2 regions of the Streptomyces sp. NPDC101490 genome follow, and region 1 is predicted to be linked to the other one. Evidence: predicted binding sites of a transcription regulator. Region 1 holds the regulator's gene; the other holds the start of a gene.
The links. The regulator HspR, encoded in region 1, represses chaperone genes until heat shock. The targets are predictions, from matches to a motif close to TTGAGNNNNNNNNNCTCAA.
Positions count from the first base shown of each region.

Region 2: the regulator HspR is predicted to act here: its motif matches at 1,197-1,215, upstream of lon (endopeptidase La).

Region 1 is NZ_JBIWNI010000006.1:55,239-58,641, reverse strand. Features, by position in the region: gene ACIRQY_RS15135 (helix-turn-helix transcriptional regulator) at 1-671, shown strand, start outside; gene ACIRQY_RS15130 (hypothetical protein) at 770-1,237, shown strand; gene ACIRQY_RS15125 (heat shock protein transcriptional repressor HspR) at 1,346-1,789, opposite strand; gene dnaJ (molecular chaperone DnaJ) at 1,794-2,972, opposite strand; gene grpE (nucleotide exchange factor GrpE) at 3,063-3,403, opposite strand, start outside.
Region 2 is NZ_JBIWNI010000032.1:11,569-14,971, reverse strand. Features, by position in the region: gene ACIRQY_RS33125 (hypothetical protein) at 1-65, opposite strand, end outside; gene ACIRQY_RS33120 (GNAT family N-acetyltransferase) at 224-862, opposite strand; gene lon (endopeptidase La) at 1,238-3,403, shown strand, end outside.

The DNA.
Region 1 (3,403 bases):
ACCCCTCGGGCACCCAGGCCATCACCGTCCTCGAAGGCCTCAGCGTCATCAACGCCACGCTGGACCGCGTCATGGACGAGTGCACCACCGAACTCCTCACCATCCAGCCCGGCAGCGGCCGCCGCCCCGAGACCCTCGAAGCCGCCCTCCGCCGGCTCGCCCCCCTCCTCGACCGGGGTGTCCGGATGCGGACCCTCTACCAGCACACGGCCCGCCACCATCCGGCCACCCTCGCCTACGTCGAGCGGGTCGCCCCCTACGGGCTCGAACTGCGCACCCTGGAAGAGATCGTCGACCGGCTGATCATCGTCGACCGCAAGGTCGCCTTCGTGCCCGCGCGCAGCGACCGCCAGGTCGCCCTCGAACTGCGCCACGAGGGCCTCGTCCAGTACCTCGTCGGCGTCTTCGACCAGTTCTGGCTGCACGGGGTCCCCTGGGAGGAAGTGATCCCCTACAGCCCCTCCGTGGACGGCATCGGCGGGGTCCAGCGCTCCATCGCCAAACTCCTCGTCGAGGGCCACGTCGACGAGGCCATCGCCCGCCGCCTCGGCATGAACGTGCGCACCTGCCGCGCCCACATCGCCAAACTCGCCGCCACCCTCGGCAGCGGCAGCCGGGCCCAGCTCGGCTACCTCATCGCCCAGTCGGGCATCCTCGACCAGGACGCCTGACGGCCCGGCCCGGCCCCCGGGCCGGCCCCCGGGCCGGTCACCCCGCCGCTCCAGCCCCGCCCAGCCCAGCCCAGCCCCGAACGGGAACACCGCACACCGTGTACGCACAGACCGACCTCGACGGACCCGCCGGAACCCTGCGGGTCTCCGGTCACGAACTGCCCACCGTGGAGCTCGTACGGGCCCCCGGGACCCGCCCCGACGCCCACACCCCCATCGGCACCCGCAGGGGCGCGCTGCTCGCGCTCACCGTCGACGGGGAACCGGTCGTCCTCAGGCCCGCGCGCGGACGGCTCCTGCGGTACTCCTACCGGGTGGACGCGCACACCGACGGCGTCCACTACCGGCTGGTGCCCTGCGGGAAGGACACCAGCAGGCTGCTCCGGGACGGACGGCGGCTGGGCACCCTGATCCGCGCGGGCGACGGCCGGATCATCGACCGCTGGGAGAGCGCCCCCACGCCCCGCGACCGCGCCCTCGGTACGGCCCTGGCCACCGCGTTCGGCACCGGCGCGTCCCCCTGGTGGAAGACGATCGGCAGCATCGTGGTCGAACTCATCCCGTAGGGAAGGGGGACGCATCCCGTAGGGGCGGGGCCAGTCCCTGGGTACGGGCCCCGGAAACGGCGCGAGGCCCCTCCCCCGAAAGGGAAGGGGCCTCGCACGACCCGTCTGTCACTCGCCCCGCTTGGGACGCCAGACCACCAGCGCGCTCGTCTGCTGCACGTCCTGGTACGGGACCAGGTCGCGCCGGTACGAGGCGTGCACCTGGGCCTCCCGCTGCCGCATCGCCGCCGCGGCCCCGTCGACGGCCGCCGACAGCTCCGCGATCCGGCTCTGCAACGCGGCGACCTGGTGCTCCAGTTCGATGATCCGCTTGATCCCGGCCAGGTTGATGCCCTCGTCCTGCGACAGCTGCTGCACCTGACGGAGCAGCTCGATGTCACGGGCCGAGTAGCGCCTGCCCCGGCCGGCCGTACGGTCCGGGGACACCAGACCGAGCCGGTCGTACTGACGCAGGGTCTGCGGATGCAGACCGGAGAGCTGGGCCGCCACCGAGATGACGTACACCGGCGACTCGTCGGTCAGTTCGTACGGATTGCGTCGGCGTCCGTCCACCGGGTCACGCTCCCTTCGCGGCCTGGAACAGCTCTACCCGGGGGTCCTCCGAGGCGGTCGCCTCGCGGTAGGTCTCCAGGGCCTCACGTGCCTTGTCGTCCAGTTCCTTCGGCACCGCGACCTCGACCGTCACGAGGAGGTCGCCCCGGGTGCCGTCCTTGCGGACCGCGCCCTTGCCCCGGGCGCGCATGGTCCGGCCGTTCGGGGTGCCCGGGGGCAGCTTGAGGGTGACCGGGGGCCCGCCGAGCGTCGGCACCTTGACCTCGCCGCCGAGCGCCGCCTCCGCGAAGGAGACCGGCACGGTCACGGTGAGGTTGTCGTCCTTGCGGCCGAAGACCGGGTGGGCGTCGACGTGCACGACGACGTACAGGTCGCCGTTCTGCCCGCCGCGCTCGCCCGGCGCTCCCTTGCCGCGCAGCCGGATCTTCTGGTTGTCGCTCACACCCGCCGGGATGCGGACCTGCATGGTCCGCGAGGACTTGGCGCGCCCGCTGCCCTTGCAGATCTCACACGGGTTCTCCGCGATCAGACCGCGGCCCTTGCAGTCCACGCACGGGTCGGTCAGCGAGAAACCGCCGCCGCTGCCGCGCGAGACCTGCCCGGTGCCGACACAGGTCGGGCAGACCCGGGGGGTGCCGTTCTTGTCGCCGGTGCCGGAGCACGCGGCGCACGGCTGCTGGCTGGACATCCGCAGCGGCACGGTGGCGCCCTCGATGGCCTCGGTGAAGCTGAGCGTCACCTCGGACTCGATGTCCTGGCCCCGCCGGGGCTGGGTGCGGGGACCCGCCCCGCCGCCCCGGTTGAACAGCCCGCCGAAGACGTCCCCGATCCCGCCACCGCCGCCGCCGAAGCCGCCGGCCCCGCCCTGGGCGCCCCCGAAGAGGTCGCCCAGGTCGAAGTTGAACGAGCCGCCGCCCCCGGGGCCGCCGGCCCGCAGGCCGCCGTTCCCGAAGAGGGCGCGGGCCTCGTCGTACTCCTTGCGCTTCTTGGGGTCGCCGATGACGTCGTTCGCCTCGGAGATCTCCTTGAAGCGCTCCTCGGCCCTGGCGTCGCCCTTGTTGGCGTCCGGGTGGTTCTCGCGGGCGAGCTTCCGGTACGCCTTCTTGATCTCGGCCTCGGTGGCGTCCTTGGGGACGCCGAGGACCTTGTAGTAGTCCTTCTCGACGAAGTCCTTCGTGCTCATCGACGTCCCTCCTTCCGGACTGCTCCGGTGTTCGTCCCTGCTCCGGTGGTCACCGGGGTCCCGGTGACCACCTCACCGAAGAGCGGTGCGTCACCCCTCGTCGGGGGCACCGCTCTCCTCGTCGGCGGACGGCTTCGCGTCGTCCTTGGCCGGTGCCGCGCCCGGCTGGGGCTCGGCGACGGCCACGCGGGCGGGCCGGATGGTCCGCTCGCCGATCCGGTACCCCGGCTGCAGGATCGCCACGCACGTCGTCTCCGTGACGTCCGGCGCGTACGAGTGCATCAGGGCCTCGTGGATCGTCGGGTCGAAGGGCTCGCCCTCCTTGCCGAACTGCTGCAGACCCATCTTGGCGACGACGGTCTCCATCGATTCGGCCACCGACTTGAACCCGCCCACGAGCTCGCCGTGGTCCCGGGCCCGGCCGACGTCGT
Region 2 (3,403 bases), on a different contig from region 1:
CCGAAGGCCAGGACTCCGGCCAGCAGCAGGGTCCCGCGTCGTCTTCCCCGTACGCCTCGCACCATGGTCCGAGGATGCCCGCCCCGGGTGCCGGGCGCAGCCGTACCGGAGGGTTGCCACCCGTACGGGCACCCGACGACCGGTCCGGAGCCGGTCCGGAGCCGGTTTCGAAACCCGTTCGAGGCTGCTCCGGAGCCGGTCCGGTGGGGCGGGGGGTGGGGTCTCAGTCGGCGTCGCGCACGATCCCGGTCAGGGGTGCTCGGTGGCGCCAGCCGAGGGAGTCGTAGAGGGCGAGGCCGTCGACCGTCGCGGCGAGGACCCCCGTACCGGCGCCCGCCTGGGCGGCCGCCGCCTCCAGGGTGAGCATGACGTTGGAGCCGAGGCCCCGTCGCCGGTGCGCCGGATCGGTCTCGATCTGGTCGGCGACGGCGGTCGGCCCGGTCGGCGCGATCCGGCCCTGCGCGGCGAGGGTGCCGTCGGGCGCGAGGACACGGACCCTGATGACGCCGTCCCGGACCTCGGTGGTCCTGGCGTACCCCTCGGGAGGTGCGGGCCGGGCGCCGGGGTCGAGGGGCTTGACCATCATGAAACCGGGGTCGTCCGGGACGGTCCACCCCTCACCGATCCACCCGGCCGCCTCCTCCGGCTCCGCCATGATCTTGAGCCAGCTGTACGGGGTGGTCAGCCGGGCGCAGAGCGAGCCGACGACGGCCGCGTCGGGGGCGGGCAGCACATGCCGTACGACGTGCCGGGGCAGGCCCACGTCGATCCGGTGGCCCCAGGGCTCGGCGACGGCGGCGGGGGTGCCCCGGGAGACGGTCCAGCCCGCGACCCAGGCAGATGTAATGGCTGCGATATCCATGGAGGGATTACAGCCGCAGGTGGCGCCCGCTGTCGGCGTCCGGTGGAATTCTTGGTCGCATCGTGACCATGGGCGGCGCCGGGGATGCGGGGACCGGACGGCGGTGTGGTGACGTCAGGGGAGAGCCGGACCGCCGTCTCCGCGCCTCCGGAAGCGGTGCGCCGGGCGGCGGGCGCAACCGGAAGCGGCGTCCCGACCGCCCCCGCACGGGCGGGGCGGAAAGGGAACGGAGCAGAGCCCCGGGCTCACCGTCGACGCCGCCCCCGCGCGGGCGGGGCGGAACTGATCGCTCAGAGCGAACGGGCGGTTGGGAACATTCCCCGGCTCACATGCATTGAGTGCACATAGCTCAACTTGACTGCCGAAGGGGAGATCATGGCTTCTGAGTCCAAGCCGTCCGTGGCGCTCACTCTGCCGGTGCTGCCGCTCGACGACGAGGTCGTGCTGCCCGGAATGGTGGTACCGCTCGACCTGTCCGACGCCGATGTGCGCGCCGCCGTCGAGGCAGCCCAGGCCGCCGCGCGGCCCGGCGCGGGCAAGCCCAGAGTGCTGCTCGTGCCCCGCGTCGACGGGACCTACGCGGGGACCGGTGTCCTCGGCACCGTCGAGCAGGTCGGACGGCTGTCCGACGGCGATCCCGGCGCCCTGATCCGGGGCATCGGCCGCGTCCGCATCGGCGCGGGCACCACCGGCCCCGGCGCCGCGCTCTGGGTCGAGGGCAGCACCGTCGAGGAGACCCTGCCCGAACCGCTCCCCGGCCAGGTCACCGACCTGATCAAGGAGTACAAGGCGCTGGCCACCAGCTGGCTCAAGAAGCGCGGTGCCTGGCAGGTCGTGGACCGCGTCCAGCAGATCGAGGGCGTCGGCGCCCTCGCCGACAACTCCGGGTACTCGCCCTTCCTCAGCGTCGAGCAGAAGGTCGCCCTCCTGGAGACCGCCGACCCGGTCGCCCGGCTGAAGCTCGCCACGGCCCAGCTCCGCGAGCACCTCGCCGAGCAGGACGTCGCCGAGACCATCGCCAAGGACGTCCAGGAGGGCGTGGACAAGCAGCAGCGCGAGTTCCTGCTCCGCCGCCAGCTCGATGCCGTACGCAAGGAACTCCGGGACCTCAACGGCGAGGCCGAGGGCGACGAGTCCGACGACTACCGCGCCCGCGTGGAGGCCGCCGACCTGCCCGAGAAGGTCCGGGAGGCCGCCCTCAAGGAGGTCGAGAAGCTGGAGCGGTCCAGCGACCAGTCCCCCGAGGGCTCCTGGATCCGCACCTGGCTGGACACCGTCCTCGAACTGCCGTGGAACGAGCGGACCGAGGACCGCTACGACATCCGGGGCGCCCGTGCCGTCCTGGACGCCGAGCACGCGGGTCTGGACGACGTGAAGGAGCGCATCACCGAGTACCTGGCCGTCCGCAAGCGCCGCTCCGAGCGGGGTCTCGGCGTCGTCGGCGGGCGGCGCGGCGGGGCCGTCCTCGCCCTCGTCGGCCCGCCCGGCGTCGGCAAGACCTCCCTCGGCGAGTCCGTCGCCCACGCGATGGGCCGCGAGTTCGTCCGCGTGGCCCTCGGCGGCGTACGGGACGAGGCCGAGATCCGGGGCCACCGGCGCACCTACGTGGGCGCGCTGCCCGGCCGCATCGTCCGGGCGATCAAGGAGGCCGGGTCCATGAACCCGGTGGTCCTGCTCGACGAGATCGACAAGGTCGGCTCCGACTTCCGGGGCGACCCGGCGGCGGCCCTCCTCGAAGTCCTCGACCCGGCGCAGAACCACACCTTCCGCGACCACTACCTGGAGGTCGAGCTCGACCTCTCCGACGTCGTCTTCCTGGCGACGGCCAACGTCCTCGACGCCATCCCCGAGGCCCTCCTCGACCGGATGGAACTGGTCAGGCTCGACGGCTACACGGAGGACGAGAAGGTCGTCATCGCCCGTGACCACCTGCTGCCCCGGCAGCTGGAGCGCGCGGGTCTGGCGCCCGGCGAGGTCGTCCTGGAGGAGACGAGCCTGCGGAGGCTGGCGGGCGAGTACACCCGCGAGGCCGGGGTCCGCACCCTGGAGCGGGCGATCTCCCGGCTGCTCCGCAAGATCGCGGCCCAGCACGAACTGGGCGACCGCGAGCTGCCGTTCACGGTCGGCCCGGACGATCTGAGGGACCTCATCGGGCGACCGCACCACGTGCCCGAGTCGGCGCAGGACCCGGCGGAGCGCAGGACCGCCGTGCCGGGCGTGGCCACCGGGCTCGCGGTGACCGGCGCGGGCGGTGACGTCCTCTTCGTGGAGGCGTCCCTCGCCGATCCGGAGACCGGAGCCGCCGGACTGACCCTCACGGGCCAGCTGGGCGACGTGATGAAGGAGTCGGCGCGGATCGCGCTCTCCTTCCTCCGCTCGCACGGCGCGGAGCTGGAGCTGCCCGTCACCGGTCTGAAGGACCGGGGCGTGCACATCCACTTCCCGGCGGGCGCGGTGCCGAAGGACGGCCCGAGCGCGGGCGTCACCATGACGACGGCCCTCGCCTCGCTCCTGAGCGGGCGGCTGGTCCGTACGGACGTG